4 regions of the Streptomyces sp. NPDC088124 genome follow, and region 4 is predicted to be linked to each of the others. Evidence: riboswitches for the same ligand, from Rfam matches in the RefSeq annotation. Region 4 holds a riboswitch; each other region holds the start of a gene.
What was found. A riboswitch is a leader RNA that binds a small molecule or an ion and turns the genes downstream of it on or off. The one in region 4 is predicted to bind cobalamin.
Positions count from the first base shown of each region.

Region 1: linked by a shared signal. The riboswitch ahead of AB0P17_RS16015 (ABC transporter substrate-binding protein) and the one ahead of AB0P17_RS18600 (ribonucleoside-diphosphate reductase subunit alpha) in region 4 are both predicted to bind cobalamin.
Region 2: linked by a shared signal. The riboswitch ahead of AB0P17_RS08450 (cobalamin biosynthesis protein) and the one ahead of AB0P17_RS18600 (ribonucleoside-diphosphate reductase subunit alpha) in region 4 are both predicted to bind cobalamin.
Region 3: linked by a shared signal. The riboswitch ahead of AB0P17_RS34680 (CbtB-domain containing protein) and the one ahead of AB0P17_RS18600 (ribonucleoside-diphosphate reductase subunit alpha) in region 4 are both predicted to bind cobalamin.

Region 1 covers NZ_JBFBJB010000017.1:22,083-26,284, reverse strand. Annotated here, with positions in the region: gene AB0P17_RS16020 (iron chelate uptake ABC transporter family permease subunit) at 1-644, opposite strand, end outside; gene AB0P17_RS16015 (ABC transporter substrate-binding protein) at 749-1,828, opposite strand; cobalamin riboswitch at 1,896-2,078, opposite strand; gene AB0P17_RS16010 (response regulator transcription factor) at 2,166-2,834, shown strand; gene AB0P17_RS16005 (hypothetical protein) at 2,801-4,153, opposite strand; gene AB0P17_RS16000 (ATP-binding protein) at 4,146-4,202, opposite strand, start outside.
Region 2 covers NZ_JBFBJB010000007.1:213,778-217,979, reverse strand. Annotated here, with positions in the region: gene AB0P17_RS08465 (class II aldolase/adducin family protein) at 1-256, opposite strand, end outside; gene AB0P17_RS08460 (inorganic phosphate transporter) at 451-1,761, shown strand; gene AB0P17_RS08455 (hypothetical protein) at 1,790-2,053, shown strand; cobalamin riboswitch at 2,209-2,329, shown strand; gene AB0P17_RS08450 (cobalamin biosynthesis protein) at 2,366-3,382, shown strand; gene AB0P17_RS08445 (cobyric acid synthase) at 3,379-4,202, shown strand, end outside.
Region 3 covers NZ_JBFBJB010000058.1:55,072-59,273, forward strand. Annotated here, with positions in the region: gene AB0P17_RS34665 (HAMP domain-containing sensor histidine kinase) at 1-1,105, shown strand, start outside; gene AB0P17_RS34670 (GlsB/YeaQ/YmgE family stress response membrane protein) at 1,175-1,438, shown strand; gene AB0P17_RS34675 (histidine phosphatase family protein) at 1,476-2,129, opposite strand; cobalamin riboswitch at 2,161-2,308, shown strand; gene AB0P17_RS34680 (CbtB-domain containing protein) at 2,345-2,584, shown strand; gene AB0P17_RS34685 (CbtA family protein) at 2,615-3,457, shown strand; gene cbiE (precorrin-6y C5,15-methyltransferase (decarboxylating) subunit CbiE) at 3,622-4,202, shown strand, end outside.
Region 4 covers NZ_JBFBJB010000020.1:127,235-131,436, reverse strand. Annotated here, with positions in the region: gene AB0P17_RS18615 (carbon starvation CstA family protein) at 1-768, shown strand, start outside; gene AB0P17_RS18610 (YbdD/YjiX family protein) at 765-1,001, shown strand; gene AB0P17_RS18605 (GNAT family N-acetyltransferase) at 1,118-1,642, shown strand; cobalamin riboswitch at 1,652-1,820, shown strand; gene AB0P17_RS18600 (ribonucleoside-diphosphate reductase subunit alpha) at 1,967-4,202, shown strand, end outside.

The sequences.
Region 1 (4,202 bases), on a different contig from region 4:
TCGAGCGTGCGCGCGTACCCGCCGCACACCGCCAGCGCCACCAGCAGGACGGCGCCGCAGACCTGGACATCGGTCCAGCCCGCGCCGCTCAGCGAGCCGAGCAGCCAGAACAGCACCCCGCGGGTGGTCTCCGCGTCGGCGGCGGTCAGGACGACGAAGGAGGTGAGGGCGGAGAAGAGCTGCATCGCGGCCACCCCGGAGAGCACCACCCGGTCCGTCGTCCCGCCGAGCGTGTGGCTGAGCAGCAGCACCATCCCGAACGAGCAGAGCGCGCCGAGGAACGCCCCGCCCGAGACCGACAGCGCCCCTCCCCCGACCCCGAGCACGACCACCAGGACCGCGCCGGTGGACGCCCCCGAGGAGACGCCGAGGACGAAGGGGTCGGCGAGCGGATTCCGGAGCAGGGACTGCATGATCGCGCCGCACACCGCGAGCCCCGCGCCGCAGACGGCCGCCAGCAGGGTGCGCGGCAGCCGCAGGTTCCAGACGATGCCGTCGCGGATCGGGTTGAGACGCGGTTCGCCCCGGCCCAGGTGGGCGCCGACGACCGACCAGACGTCTCCGACGCGGAGGTCGGCGGGCCCGATGGTGATCGCCACGGCGACGGAGAGGGCGAGCGCGGCGAGGCCACAGGCCCACCCCACCGGGCTGACCCAGGCCGCGGCGCTCCGGACCTCGCGGGAGCCGCCGGGGTCCGGCGGCGCCGGGCTCCCCGCGGCGGGCGTCCGCGACGCCCGCTCCGCGGTGCTCACTTGGCGGGTGCGTACGCGCGCAGCGCCGCCGCCACCCGCTCGACGCCCTCCACGGTGCGGATGCTCGGGTTCATCGCCTGGCCGCTGAGGCGTACGTACCGCTGGTGCTTCACCGCGTCCATGGCCCTGGTGACCGGGTTGGCCTCCAGGAACTCGATCTTCTTCGCCGCCGACTCGGCCGTCTGCGCATCGCGCGTGAGGTCGCCGATGACGAGGAAGGCGGGGTCGCGGTCGGCGACCGTCTCCCAGTTGATCTGGGGCCACTCGTCGTGGGTGTCGTCGAAGACGTTCTCCGCGCCGACGGCCCGCGTGATGATGCCGGGCGCGCCGCAGCAGCCGCCCATGTAGGGGGCCTCGGAGTTGGCGAACCAGTACAGGACAGTGGTGCCCTTCGCCTTCTCCGTGTCGACCCCGGCGACCGCCCTCGCCATCCGGTCCCGCAGCCCCGCGACGAGCCGGTCACCGCGCTCCTCGACGCCGAACACCGTGGCCAGGTCGCGGATCTCGCCGTAGACGTCCTCCATCGCCAGCGGCGTCGCGCGGGATCCGTCGGTGTCGCCGGAGTTGTCCTTGGCGCAGTCGGACGGCGAGACGTACGCCGGTACGCCCACCTTCTCGAACTGCGCGCGCGTGGCCACGCCGCCCTTGCCCAGGGTGGACTCGAAGGAGGCGGCGACGAAGTCGGGCTCGGCGTCCAGGACCTTCTCGAAGGAGGGGCTGTTGTCGGCCAGCCGCTCGACCCCGGCGTTCTCCTTCTCCAGGCTCTTCGGCAGCGGGTCGGTCCAGGTGGCGGTGCCGGCCATGCGGTCGCCGAGGCCGAGGGAGAGCATGATCTCCGTGGTGCCCTGGTTGAGCGAGACGGCCCGCTCGGGCGGCGCGTCGATCCGTACCTCATGACCGCAGTTGGTGACGGTACGGGGATAGCCGACGGCCCGGTCGGAACCGGAACCGGATGCGGCCCCGGCCCGGGAAGCGGAATCAGCTCCGGAGTCCGAGCCGGTACCGCAGCCGGTGAGCAGCAGGGCGCCGGCGGCGAGGAAAGGAGTGGCACGGCGGGCGAGGCGTGCGATCGGCACGGAGTCGTTCCTCTGCGTCGAGGGCTCATGCGCGGAGCCCGGTCGTACGGTGCTCCCCCGCCACGGGACGCGGACGGAGGCCGCCAGCAGGTCTTCGGACTCGGGGTCACCCGGACGGAGGCGCCTTCCCGGACTGCCGTCCAGTGGCCGATGCCCCGCCCGTCGCCCTCACCGCTGCGCGTCAGCTCCGGATTCCCACCGGATTCCCTGACCCACGTACATGGGTTCGACTGGCCTCGGCAAGCTATCACAGGCGGTTTTCCGCCCCACACCAGCACTTTCCGGCGCTTTCCGCCCGCCGGCGATCGGGGCGAACGGGGGCGGCGGACAATGAGGCATGCCGGAAACCTCGCCCGTGAGTGTCGCTCTGATCGACGACCATCCCGTGGTCCTCGCGGGCATCGAGTCCTGGTACGCGGCGTCGGAGCGGCCCATCGCGGTGACCGCCAAGGGGCCCGACCTGTCGGTGGCGACGGCGGGGCCGGGACGGGACGCGGATGTGGTGGTGCTCGACCTCCAGCTCGGCCCGGGCAGGCCGGCGGGGCTGCCCGCCTACTCCGAACTGCGCCAACTCGTCGCGGGCGAACGGCAGGTGATCGTCTACACGATGCAGGACAGCCAGGAGACCGCGCTGACCTGCCTGGACCTGGGGGCGTTCACGTACCTCACCAAGGCCGAGGGCGAACGGCACCTCATGGCGGCGACGCTGGCGGCGGCCGACTGCCGCCCGTACACACCGCCCGCGCTGGCCGGGGCGTTCGGCAGCGACGCCCGGAAGGGGCGGCCCGCGCTGACGCCGCGCGAGGTGGAGGTGCTGCTGGAGTGGTTCCAGTCGGAGTCCAAGGCGATGGTCGGGGCGAGCCTGGGGCTCTCGGTCCGTACGGTGAACACGTATCTGGAGCGGGTGCGCATCAAGTACGCCAACGCGGGGCGGCCCGCGACGACCAAGGCGAACCTGGTCGCGCGGGCCATTCAGGACGGGCTGACGTCACTGGACGAGCTGTGACCCCGGTCGGCGGGCGCGGACACAGGCACGGGCACAGGCACAGATCCCGACGCGGATGACGACGCGGTGAGCGCGTCCTCGGGGGCGTCGGCCGGGGCATCGGCCGGGCCGTCGAGGGTGCACGACGCCTCCACCAGCAGCCGCCCCTCGCTTCGCACCGTGCGCACCCGTACCCCCGGCTCGGTCGGTTCGGGGATCTCCGTCGGCGCCGTCGCCGGGCAGTCGGTCACGACGCTCACCCGCACCAGGCCGCCGCCGCGCACGACCGTGGCGCGGGCGTCGCGCTCGGCGGTCGCGAGCGCGGCCAGCACCGGCTCGGTGAGCGCGCGGCGCAGCCGCCGGTCGACCGGGGCGCAGGCCCCGCGTACCGCGAGCTGTACGTCGACGCCGTGGCGTTCGGCGACGTCCATACCGGCGCGCAGTTCGTGGAGCAGCGGATCGTGCGCGTGGTCGCGTTCCGCGAAGAGCCGTCTGAGCCGGGCGGCCTCGACGGCGGAGCGGCGCCGGGCGCCCTCGTCCCCCGGGTCGAGCGAGCCATCGGCGAGCCCGGTCAGCAACGGCATGACGGAACGGTCCAGTTCGGCGTAGCGGGCCCGCTGGTCGGCGTGGACCTGCGCGGCGACGGCGGCCTCCGTACGGACCCGCTCCTGCTCGCGCGCCGTGGCGCTCGCGGCGGCGGCGCAGTCACCGAGCGAGCGGGCGAGCATCGCGGCGGCGACCTGGAAGGTGCAGATGGCCAGGGCGCTGACGGCCATCCCGGAGGCGGCCTGCCGGGTCGGCACCCCCGCGAGCAGCAACTGCGCCAGCGTGAGGACGAGATGGCCGCCGATGAAGACGAGCGTCGGCCGCAGCCCGGCGTCGAAGAGCAGCAGCACCCCGAACCAGCCGATCTCCAGGAACGTCCAGTGCGGGGTCCCCAGGAAGTCCGCCACGGGCAGCCGGCTGGTGGAGACGGCCGACGCCACGAGGGCGCAGGTCAGGCCGAGCACCACCCACGGGCGCGGCCGGCCGCGCCCGTCGGCGCCGAGCAGCGCGTCCGCCATGATGAGGAGGGTCAGCAGGGTGAACGCGGAGAGCTGGACCCAGGGCTGGTCGTAATCGCGCAGACTGGCGAGGAGGGCGGGCAGCGCCAGCCCGAGGTGCACGGCGGTGAGGATGAACAGCCCGGCCACGCGCAGCCCGGCGCGCATGTCCCGGGCGATCCGGTCGGTCAGCGGATCGGCGGCCGGGATGTCCGCCCGGACGTCGGCCGGGACGTCGCCCGGGACGTCGGCCGCATCCACAGCGCCCGGGATATCCGCCTCCGTCTGGTCAGGCACGGGGCCACTCCAGCCGTACGGTCGTGCCCTCGCCGGGGCGGGAGACGAT
Region 2 (4,202 bases), on a different contig from region 4:
TGAGCGTGCCGAACACCTGCCGTCCGGCGAGGTCCACGGCGACCACGTCGCCCGGCGCGAGCCGGTCGTACGGCACCCCACTGGGGGTGACCAGGACCAGTTCGCCGACGCGCACGGAGACATTGCCCGAGGTGCCGACGACCAGGCCCTCCGCGGCCGTTCTCCGGGCGGTGTCGACGAGCTCCGCCCAGGCCCGTTCCAGAGCCCCCCGCCCGGCCTCCGTCCCGCCCTCCGCCGTACCCCGCGCGCCCGCCATCTCGCCTCGCGCGTCCGCCAGTTCGCCGTGTTCGCCGGTCCCGTCATCCGTCATACGGCGATCCTGCCAGGCGCCGCCGTCAACCTCACGGGGCGAGACACCGCGAAGACCCGTCCAGTTCATCTTCCGTTCACCCTGACTCCCTACGTTCACCGAGGCCACCGACGTCGAACGATTGCCTGGGTCCTGGGTCAATGGAACACATCACACTGCTGCTCGCGATCGTGATCGTGACAGCGCTCGTGTTCGATTTCACGAACGGTTTCCACGACACCGCCAACGCGATGGCGACGACCATCTCGACCGGCGCTCTGAAGCCCAAGGTCGCGGTGGGCATGTCCGCGGTCCTGAATCTCGTCGGCGCGTTCCTGTCCGTGGAGGTCGCCAAGACGATCTCCGGCGGGCTCATCAACGAACAGGGCATCAGAACCGAAGTGATCTTCGCGGCGCTCGTCGGCGCCATCCTGTGGAATCTCTTCACCTGGCTGCTCGGACTCCCGTCCAGTTCCTCCCACGCACTCTTCGGCGGCCTGATCGGCGCGACCCTGATGTCCGTCGGCACCTCCGGCGTCAACGGCGGGGTCGTCATCACCAAGGTCCTGATCCCCGCACTCGCCGCCCCCGTCGTCGCCGGGCTCGCCGCCCTGCTCGCGACGAGGCTGACGTACCGGATCGGCCAGGCCGTCAACGACGGCGACGACCGGGTCACCGCCAAGGGTTACCGGGCCGGGCAGATCGCCTCCGCCGGGCTCGTCTCCCTCGCCCACGGCACCAACGACGCGCAGAAGACCATGGGCGTCATCACGCTCGCGCTGGTCACCGGCGGCGTTCTCGCCCCCGGCTCCAACCCGCCCCTGTGGGTCATCGTCTCCGCCGGGATCGCGATCGCGCTCGGCACGTACCTGGGCGGCTGGCGCATCATCCGCACCATGGGCACCGGCCTCACCGACCTCCAGCCGCAGCAGGGCTTCGCCGCCCAGACCAGCGCCGCGACGGTCATCCTGGCCTCCTCGCACCTGGGCTTCTCGCTCTCCACCACGCAGTCCTGCTCCGGCGCCGTGATGGGCGCGGGGCTCGGCCGCAAGGGCGGGGTGGTGCGCTGGTCCACGGCCACACGGATGTTCGTCGCCTGGGGGCTGACGCTCCCGGCCGCGGGTCTGGTCGCGGCCGGCGCCGAGTTCCTGACCGGCCAGGGCACCTGGGGCATCGTCGTCGTCGCGGTCCTGCTGATCGCGGGCTCCGCCGGGATCTGGCTCGCTTCGCGCCGCAAGCCCGTCGACCACACCAACGTCAACGCCGGGGCGGACGAAAGCACCGGAGCCGCCACCGGCGTCGCCACCGACGGCGGCTCGGGCCGGACCGGTGAGCCGGCCGGTGTGGTGACCGCCGCCGTCGCGGCCGTCACCCCGCCTCCCCCGGCGGGCGCCGCGGGCCAGGACCTCTCGGCCACCATCCCCGCCCCCGCGGACCAGACCGGCGAGCCCGCCCGCCGCGCCACGGTGTAATCCGCACCACCTCTCAGGAAGCGACCTCATGGACATCGACTGGGCAGCACTCGGCTCCGTCTTCGGCGTCAGCCTCGTGGCGACCGTCGCCCTCGTGGGCCTCTTCAGCCTGGGCGTCGTGGGCCTCGCCAAGCGGGGTTCCGCGCCCGCGCAGGGCCAGGCCGGGACCTCGGCCGCCGCCTCCACCCCCGCCACAGGACCGGCGCCCCTCACCGCCCGCGCCGGCGCCTACCTGTGCTTCGCGCTCTGCGCCGGAGCCGTCGCGTACGGGATCAGCCTCATCGTGGCCTGACGATCACGCACGCCACGCACGCCACACGCGCCACACGCGCCACGCACGCCCCCGCGGGAGCCCCGCATCGGCCGACCGGTCCGATGTGGGGCTCCGCACACTGTCCCGTCGCAGGTCAAGGATGAGTTGACGGGTCCTGCGCGGCGTGGTGGACTTCCGGGGCCATTGACGACGGCAGCAGAGGAAGCCGGTGCGAATCCGGCGCGGTCCCGCCACTGTCACTGTGAGCCTCGCCTCCAGGAGCCAGGAACTCTCGCCGTCGCATCACGTACGTCGAACCGGGGCGCGGACCCTGAGTGAGGACACTTCGCCATGCCTGGCTGCGGTTCTGCCGCCGCGCGCGGCGGCGGCCGGGCCGCCCCTGCCGCCGAGCGGGTCTTCGCGTACGGCGCCACCCTCGGACTCCTGGCCGACCGGCTGTTCGGCGATCCGCGCCGGGGACATCCGGTGGCCGCCTTCGGCCGGGCCGCGGAAGCGGTCGAGCGCGCGCTGTGGCGCGACCACCGCGGCCGGGGCGCGCTGCACACCGCGCTCTGCGCCGGAGCCGCTGCCGGGACCGCGGCACTGGCCGCGGCGGCGGTACGCGAGCGGCCCGCCGCCGCCGTGACGCTGACCGCCGCCGCGACCTGGGCCGTGGTGGGGGGCACCTCGCTGGGCCGGGAGGCACGGGCCGTCGGCGCGGCGCTCGCCGCCGGGGACCTCGAAGGGGCCCGCGGGCGGCTGCCGCATCTGTGCGGGCGTGACCCGTACTCCCTGGACGAGGGCCAGATCGCGCGCGCCGTCGTGGAGTCCGTCGCCGAGAACACCTCCGACGCCGTCGTCGGCGCCCTGGTGTGGGGCGCGCTCGCCGGGACGCCGGGGCTCGTGGGATTCCGCGCCGTGAACACGCTGGACGCGATGGTGGGTCACAAGAGCGCCCGTTACCGCCGGTTCGGCTGGGCGTCGGCCCGCCTCGACGACGTCGTGGGGTGGCCGGGGGCCCGGCTGACCGCCGCGCTGGCCGTCGCCGCGGGCCCGGACCGGCGCGGCGCGCTGCGGGCCCTGCGGCAGGACGCGCACCGCCATCCGAGCCCCAACGCGGGCCCGGTGGAGGCGTCGTTCGCCGGGGCGCTGGGCGTACGGCTCGGCGGGACCCTGGCGTACGGCGGGCGGGTGGAGCACCGGCCCGTCCTGAACGGCACGGGGCGCCCGGTCGGGGTCCCGGACATCGAGCGCGCCGTCCGGCTGGCCGGCCGGGTCAACGTGCTCGCGCTCGCGGCCTGTGTCACCGGCCGGGTCGTCTATGGCGCGGTGCGCGCAGCCGCCGCGCGCGACGGGAGGCGTGGATGAGCGGGAACGGTGGGGGCGCGGGGCTCGGCGGGGGGCTGCTGATCGCCGGGACGACCTCCGACGCGGGCAAGAGTGTCGTCACGGCGGGGATCTGCCGCTGGCTGGCGCGCCAGGGCGTGAAGGTCGCGCCGTTCAAGGGCCAGAACATGTCGCTGAACTCGTTCGTGACCCGTGAGGGGGCGGAGATCGGGCGCGCCCAGGCGATGCAGGCGCAGGCCGCGCGGGTGGAGCCGACCGCGCTGATGAACCCCGTCCTGCTCAAGCCGGGCAGCGACCGCAGCAGCCAGGTGGTGCTGATGGGGAAGCCCGTCGGCGAGCTGAGTGCCCGTGGCTACCACGGAGGTCGGCAGGAGGCACTGCTCGGGCCCGTTCTGGAGTGCCTGGCGGAGCTGCGGTCCACGTACGACGCCGTGATCTGCGAGGGCGCGGGCAGTCCGGCGGAGATCAATCTGCGCCGTACGGACATCGTGAACATGGGCATCGCGCGGGCCGCGCGGCTGCCGGTGGTCGTGGTCGGGGACATCGACCGGGGCGGGGTGTTCGCCTCCTTCTTCGGGACGACCGCGCTGCTGAGCCCCGAGGACCAGGCGCTGGTCGCGGGGTATCTCGTCAACAAGTTCCGGGGCGACGTGTCACTGCTGGAGCCGGGGCTCGACATGCTCCGCGGGCTGACCGGGCGGCCGACGCTCGGGGTGCTGCCCTTCCGGCACGGCCTGGGGATCGACGAGGAGGACGGGCTGCGGGTCTCGCTGCGCGGTGGCGCCCGCGAGTCGGTGGTGGCTCCCCCGTACGGCGAGGACGTGCTGCGGATCGCGGTCTG
Region 3 (4,202 bases), on a different contig from region 4:
GCCGGTACGCAGCCGGCTCAGCGGGGTCGTCACCGGGCTGTGCGCGCTCGCCATGGCCGCCACCGCCGCCGTCTGGCTGGGCAGCGGCGACCCCGCCGCGATCGTCGCCGTGGAACTGGTCGGGCTCGCGCTGGTGGCCCTCGTCACCACCGCCGTGGTCCGCTGCGAACTGCGCCCCCTGGAGGAGGCGGCGCGTACGGCGGACACGGTCGCGTCCGGGGACCTCGACCACCGGCTCGCCGTGGCCACCCAGGCCCCCGCCACCGAGGTCGGCCGGCTGGTGGACGCGCTGAACCGCATGCTGGACCAGGTCCAGGCCGCCCTCACCGCGCGTGAGACGTCCGAGGCGCGCATGCGCCAGTTCGTCGCGGACGCCTCGCACGAGCTGCGTACGCCCCTGCAGTCCCTGCGCGGTTACGCCGAGCTCTACCAGCACGGTGCGCTGCCCGACACGGCCGCGGTGGACGAGGCGGTGGACCGGATGCTCGCCGAGATTCTGCGCATGACGCGGCTGGTCGAGTCGATGCTCATGCTCGCCCGCTTCGACGACGAGGGCGAGGCGGCCGAGGCGGAACAGGAGCCCGTCGACCTCAGCCGGGTCGTCACGGAATCCTGCCGGGACGCCGCAGCCGTCGAACCGGCACGGCCCCGTACGGTCGACGTCCGGCCGGGGGTGACCGTACTGGGCGACGAGGCACATCTGCGCAGCCTGCTGGCCAACCTGCTGGGCAACATCCGTATGCACACACCGCCCGACGCCTCCTGCGCCGTCGAACTGCGCGCGGCGGACGGACACGCGACGCTCCGGGTCCGGGACGCCGGGCCCGGCATCCCGGAAGAGGCCGTCGCCCATGTCTTCGACCGCTTCTACCGGGCCGGCAAGGGGCGCGGCCGGGGCGGCGGGGGCGGCGGGGACAGGGGCGGGCACGGTGGGACCGGCCGGGGCAGCGGTCTCGGGCTGGCCATCGTGGCCGCCGTCGCGGAACTCCACCGGGCTCGCGTCCGTCTCGACAGCGCGCCCGGCCGCGGGACGCTCGTCGAAGTCACCTTCCCGGTCGCGCCGGGCGGCGGGACGGGCGGCGGGACGGGCGGCCCGCAGGACTGAACGGGGGCATGGCGGGCAGACGTTCGGTCAGTACCGCTTTCGACAGCAAGCGGGCGCAGAGGAGGGGACATGGAGATATCCGGCTTTGTCGCAGCCATTGTCGTCGGCATCGTCATCGGCGTGCTGGGACGGCTCGTGGTGCCGGGGCGGCAGCGCATCGGGGTGCTGCTGACCATCGGCGTCGGTATCGTCGCGGCGCTGGTCGGTACGTTCGTCGCGGCGGCGTTCGGCGTCGCGGACACCCGGGGCTTCGACTGGATCGAGCTGGCCATCCAGGTCGGTCTGGCGGCGGTGGGGGTGGCCGCGCTGGACCGCGCCAAGGGCCGCGGCTGACCACTGCTCCGTCCGTTGTCCTCGGCAGTTGTTTCCGTCAGTTGGCTCCGTCTTCGTCAGAGCCTTCGCCGGCGGCTTCGTCAGCGCCGGCGAGCGGACGGCCGCCGTGCAGGTTCCAGCGGCCGTCCCGCCCGGTGAACTCCGTGACGGTCAGCGGCCGTACGTCGAACCGCCAGAACGCGGAGGCCGGTGCCGAGAGCGCGTGCAGGGCGGCGGCGCGGACGATCTCCGGTTCGGCCACGGCGATCACGCGGGGGGTCTCGGGGTTCAGCGTTTCGAACCACCGGCCGACGCGGGCGTAGAGCGCGAGCAGCGTCTCCCCGCCGTGCGGTGCGGCCGACGGGTCGGCGAGCCACGCGCTCACCCGCGCCGGTTCCGCGGCCGCGACCTCGTCGAGGGTCCTGCCCTGCCAGCGCCCCATGTCCCACGGCGCGAGTTCCGGCACCGGCCGCGCGTCCAGGCCGAGCAGGCCGGCGGTCGTACGGCAGCGGGGCGAGGACGAGACGTACACGGCGGCGCCGCGCGGGAACTCCTCCCGTACGGCCTCGGCCTGTCGCACCCCGGCCGCGTCCACCGCCCGCGGCGCGACGCCGGGCCCGTCCTCGGGAAGGTCGCCGAAGCGGGCCGCGCGCAGGGCCGGGCCGATGGCGGGTGAGATGAGCTGCACGCGGATCGTCGCGCGGATCGTCATAACGAAAGGCCCCCTTGGCCCGTCCGCCGGTTCGCGGTACCTTCACGTCGTTATCCACGACGGCGAGACGGAAGTCCGGTGAGATTCCGGCACGGTCGCGCCACTGTATGCCGGTTCCGGCCGCGTGCCACGCGGCGGGGGAGCGGTGAGTCAGACCCGATGGCCGTCGTTCGAGCTCCATCAACGGGACGCGAGTTCCCTCAGGAGGATGTGCCATGGCTCAGTCCATCGCGCCTGCGAACACCGCTCTTTCGCCCACCTCTGCCACCGGCGCCGCCCCGGCCCCGCTTCCGCTGCGCGCCGTGCTGCCGTGGGCGGTCTTCGTCGGCACCCTGATGCTGGTGCTGCTCTACTTCGTCGGCGCCGAACAGGGCGCGACCTCGGTGATCTCCGGTGCCGGTGTGCACGAATGGGTGCACGACGGCCGTCATCTGCTCGGGTTCCCCTGCCACTGACCGCTGACGGAAACAGCGGAGATGACGCGCATGCATGCCTTCACCGTCAGAAACCTCCTGGTCCGCGGCATGGTCGCGGGCGTGCTGGCCGGACTTCTCGCGTTCGCGCTGGCCTACTTCGCGGGTGAGCCCTCCGTACGGGACTCCATCGCGCAGGAGGAGACCCGGTCCGCCCCGGCGCATCAGCACGGCGCCGCGGCGGACCCCGTACCCGTAGGGGAAGAGAGGGAGGGAGAGGAAGAGGAAGAGGAACTGGTCAGCAGGCCGGTCCAGTCGACGTTCGGGCTCGCCACCGGTGTGCTGGTGTACGGGGTGGCCCTTGGCGGCATCGCCTCGCTGGTCTTCGCGGTGAGCCTGGGCAGGATCGGCCGGTTCGGGCCGCGGGCGACCTCGGCGCTGGTCGCGGGGGCCGCCTTCACGACCGTCTACCTGGTGCCGTTCCTGAAGTATCCGGCGACGCCGCCCGCCGTGGGCAATCCGGACACGATCGGCAGGCGCACGACACTGTTCTTCCTGATGATCCTGCTCAGCGTGCTGCTGGCGGTCATCGCCGTCATCGCGGGGAGACGGCTGGCGCCGCGGCTCGGCAACTGGAACGCGTCGCTCGCCGCGGGCGCCGGTTATGCGGCCGTCGTCGCCGTCGCGTGTCTGGTGCTGCCCGCCAACGCGGACGCCGTCCCCGCGTCCTTCCCCGCGGCGCTGCTGTGGGAGTTCCGGCTCGCCTCGCTCGGGGTGCAGGCGCTGCTCTGGACGGCCTTCGGGCTGATCTTCGGGGAACTGGCGGAGCGGATGCTCCGGCCGCAGGCGGTGGCCGGAGCATCCGTCGCGCCGCCGGGGGCACCCGTCGGGGAGCCGCGGGCGGCCGGACAGTAGAGTGCGGGGTCGGTCTTCTCCCAGCTCAGAGGTGTACGGCAGTGAGCGTTCCGCCCCCTGGTCCCGCGCCGGCCTCTGATTCCGCGCCGTCCGCGTCGCCGACTCCTGATTCCGCGCCGTCCGCGTCGCCTGCCCCGTCCGCGTCGCCGGTCCCGAGTCCGCCGGTGACCGTGGTCGGGATCGGCGCGGACGGCTGGGCCGGGCTCTCCGGCGCGGCGCGGGAGGCCCTGCGCGGGGCGGACGTGGTCATCGGCGGGCCTCGGCAGCTCGGCCTGCTGCCGGCCGGGGAGTGCGCGGGCGAGCGGGTGGCGTGGCCGTCGCCGCTGCGCCCCGCCGTGCCCGGCCTGCTCGCCGCACACGCCGGGCGCCGGATCGCGGTGCTGGCCAGCGGGGACCCGATGTTCTACGGGATCGGGCGGGCGCTCGGCGAGGTCGTCGGCGCGGCGGCGCTGCGCGTGCTGCCGCATCCGTCGTCCGTCTCGTACGCCTGCGCCCGGCTCGGCTGGCCGGTGGAGGAGACGGAGGTCGTCACGCTCGTCGGCCGCCCCGCCGAACGCCTCACCGCCGCGCTGCACGACGGCCGCCGGGTGCTGGTGCTCAGCACCGGGGCCGGGACGCCCGAGGACGTGGCGGCGCTGCTCCGCGCGCGCGGCTACGGGCCGAGCCCGCTGCACGTACTCGAACAGCTCGGCTCGGAGCGGGAGCGGCACCGTACGGCCACCGCCGACGCGTGGGCCGGTCCGGC
Region 4 (4,202 bases):
TGGTACCACTTCGCCATCATGTTCGAGGCGTTGTTCATCCTCACCACGGTGGACGCGGGAACGCGCGTCGGGCGCTTCATGCTCCAGGACATGCTCGGCAACGTGTACAAGCCGATGCGCGAGGTGAGCTGGAAGCCGGGCGTCTGGTTCGCCAGCGCGGTGGTGGTCGGCGGCTGGGGCTACTTCCTCTGGGTCGGCGTCCATGACCCGCTGGGCGGCATCAACCAGCTCTTCCCGCTCTTCGGCATCGCCAACCAGCTCCTGGCGGCCGTGGCGCTCGCCGTCTGCACCACGCTGCTGGTCAAGTCCGGCCGCCTGAAGTGGGCGTGGGTGACGGGCGTACCGCTCGCCTGGGACGCCGCCGTCACGCTCACCGCGAGCTGGCAGAAGATCTTCTCGGACGACCCGAGGGTGGGCTTCTTCACCCAGCGGGACGTGTACCAGTCGGCCATCGACCGGGGCGAGGTGCTGGCCCCGGCCAAGACCATGGACGACATGCACACCGTGGTCACCAACTCCACGGTGGACGGGGTGCTCTCGGCGCTCTTCGCGATCCTCATCCTCGTGGTCATCGCGGACGCCGGACGCGTCTGCTTCAAGGCGATCCGCGATCCGGAGGGCGTCCGGCTGGCGGAGGTCCCGTACGTCGAGTCGAAGATCGTCGCCCCGGCCGGCCTGATCCCCACCCAGGAGGAGAAGGCGGAACTGGCCGCAGCCGAGGCCGCCAGGGAGCGGGAGAGCGTCCCGGCGGGAACGGGCCCGGCATGACCCGGCCGGATGTCGCGAGCCGGGCGGAGCGGGTACGGCAGGTGGCCGGGCGGATCCGCTGGTACGTACGGGAGTTCACCGGCGAGTCGGCGTACGAGCGCTACGTGGCCCACGCCCGGGCCCACGCGGACGAGGGTGACCCGACGGGCGGGATCATGACCCGCCGCGCCTTCGAACGCAGCCGCACGGACGCCCGCGAGGCCGACCCGCGCGAGGGCTTCCGCTGCTGCTGAGCGGCGACAGAGCCGAGCTGAGCCGCTGCTGAGCCGAACGGTGGACGGGCCGCCGGGCCATCCCATACGGGGAACCCGGCGGCCCGTCCGTCATACCGGGGAGGCAGACTCGTGGCATGGACATAACGATCAGAGAGGCCGAGCCCCGGGAGTACCAGCGGCTCGGTGACCTCACGGCACAGGCCTATCTGGCGGACGGTCTGCTGGAGCTGGACGCCGAGGACTCGTATCTGCTGACCCTGCGGGATGTCGCGCGCCGGGCCGCCGCGTCGGAGGTGCTGGTCGCCGTGGACGCGGACGGAACGCTCCTCGGCGGTGTGACTTTCGTCCCCGGGAGCGGACCGTGGGCCGACATCGCGGGCCCCGGCGAGTCCGAGTTCCGCATGCTGGCAGTCGACCGTTCGGCGCGCGGACTGGGCGTGGGCCAGGCTCTGGTGGACGCGTGCGTGGCGCGCGCACGGGCGCGCGAGGGATGCGTACGGATCGTCCTGTCGACCCAGCGGAGCATGCGCGCGGCGCACCGGATCTACGAGCGCATGGGCTTCGTCAGGACTCCGGAGCGGGACTGGGAGCCCTATGCGGGGCCCACTCTGATCACCTACGCCCTGGGCCTCCAGCCCTCTGCGGCCGTGGACGGCTGACCGGGTACGACACAACATCTGGGGGGTGGCGCGGCGCGCGCCCCCCAGATGTATGCTCGACCTCGCTGTCGACGCAGGGGAATCCGGTGTGAATCCGGAACTGTCCCGCAACGGTGTACTGTGGCGCGCTTTGTCGCGCCCGTCAGTCCGAACACCTGCCGGCAGTGCGTCCGGCTCGACCGATCCGGGCGCCCAGACGTCCGGGCCTCGCGGTTGGGCCGGTGGACGCGGCGCGGTGTGCCGCCCTGCGAAGGCATGGGGTACGTCCGTGCGCGCGGACCCGTGCCTCCTCGTGGCCCAGAGCCGAGCGAGGGAGAGCACCACGTGACCATCGCGCCAGCGGATCCGGTTTCAGTTGTCTCGGAGGCACCGTCCGAGAACGGGGTGGCGACCGTCACCGGGCAGGCCGACGCCCCCGGCACCGCGCTGCTGCGGACCCTGACCGAGCTGACCGCCGATCTGCCCGACGCCGACCCGGGCCGGATCGCCGCCGCCGCGCTGCGCGGTCGTAACGCCCGCTCGGACGAGGCCGAGCTGCGCGAGCTGGCCACGGAGGCGGCGGCCGGACAGATCTCCGAGGACCCCGCGTACTCCCGGCTCGCCGCCCGGCTGCTCACCCGTACGATCGCCGACGAGGCCGCGTCCCAGGGCGCCGTGTCGTTCTCCGCGTCCGTCGCCGTCGGCCACCGCGAGGGCCTGATCGCGGACCGTACGGCCGCATTCGTCGCGCTCCACGCCGGGCGCCTGGACGCGCTGATCGACCCGGCCGCCGACGACCGCTTCGGCTACTTCGGGCTGCGCACCCTCTACAGCCGCTATCTGCTCCGGCACCCGCTCACCCGGCAGGTCGTCGAAACGCCGCAGCACTTCCTGCTGCGCGTCGCCGCCGGGCTCGCCGAGGACGAGAGCGCGCACGCGCTGGACGAGGTCGCCGCCCTCTACCGGCTGATGAGCCGGCTGGACTACCTCCCCTCCTCCCCCACCCTCTTCAACTCCGGCACCCGCCACCCCCAGATGTCCTCCTGCTACCTGCTGGACTCGCCGCTGGACGAGCTCGACTCGATCTACGACCGGTACCACCAGGTGGCGCGGCTCTCGAAGCACGCGGGCGGGATCGGGCTCTCGTACTCCCGTATCCGCTCGCGCGGTTCACTGATCCGGGGGACGAACGGGCACTCCAACGGCATCGTCCCGTTCCTGCGGACCCTCGACTCCAGCGTCGCCGCCGTCAACCAGGGCGGCCGGCGCAAGGGCGCCGCCTGCGTCTACCTGGAGACCTGGCACGCGGACCTGGAGGAGTTCCTCGAACTGCGCGACAACACGGGCGAGGACGCGCGCCGTACGCACAACCTCAACCTCGCGCACTGGATCCCCGACGAGTTCATGCGCCGGGTCGAGGCGGACGGCGTCTGGTCGCTCTTCTCCCCCGTGGACGTGCCGCACCTGGTCGACCTGTGGGGCGACGCCTTCGACGCCGCGTACCGCAAGGCGGAGGCCGACGGACTCGCGCGCAAGACCCTCAAGGCCCGTGAGCTGTACGGCCGGATGATGCGCACCCTCGCGCAGACCGGGAACGGCTGGATGACCTTCAAGGACGCGTCGAACCGTACGGCCAACCAGACCGCCGAGCCCGGCCACACCGTCCACTCCTCCAACCTCTGCACCGAGATCCTGGAGGTGACGGACGACGGCGAGACGGCCGTCTGCAACCTCGGCTCGGTCAACCTGGGCGCGTTCGTGGACGCGGCCACCGGCGACATCGACTGGGCGCGGCTGGACGAGACCGTCCGTACCGCCGTCACCTTCCTCGACCGGGTCGTCGACATCAACTTCTACCCGACCGAGCAGGCGGGCCGCTCCAACGCGAAGTGGCGCCCGGTGGGCCTGGGCGCGATGGGCCTCCAGGACGTCTTCTTCAAGAAGCGGCTGCCCTTCGACTCCCCCGAGGCCGCCGCGCTCTCCACCCGGTTCGCCGAACGGATCATGCTCGCCGCGTACGAGGCCTCCTGCGACCTCGCCGAGCGCGACGGCCCGCTCCCCGCCTGGTCGAAGACGCGCGCGGCGCGCGGGGTGCTCCACCCCGACCACTACGACGTGGCGCCGCACTGGCCGGAGCGCTGGGCGGCGCTGCGCGCCCGGGTCGCGGAGACCGGCATGCGCAACTCCCTCCTCCTCGCCATCGCGCCGACGGCGACCATCGCGTCGATCGCGGGCGTGTACGAGTGCATCGAGCCGCAGGTCTCGAACCTGTTCAAGCGCGAGACGCTCTCCGGGGAGTTCCTCCAGGTCAACTCCTACCTGGTGGAGGAGTTGAAGCGGCTCGGCGTCTGGGACGCCCGGACCCGCGAGGCGCTGCGCGAGGCGAGCGGCTCGGTGGCGGACTTCGGCTGGATCCCGGGGGAGGTACGGGAGCTGTTCCGTACGGCGTGGGAGATCCCGCAGCGCGGCCTGATCGACATGGCGGCGGCCCGTACGCCGTTCCTGGACCAGAGCCAGTCGCTCAACCTGTTCCTGGAGACGCCGACCATCGGGAAGCTCAGCTCGATGTACGCGTACGCCT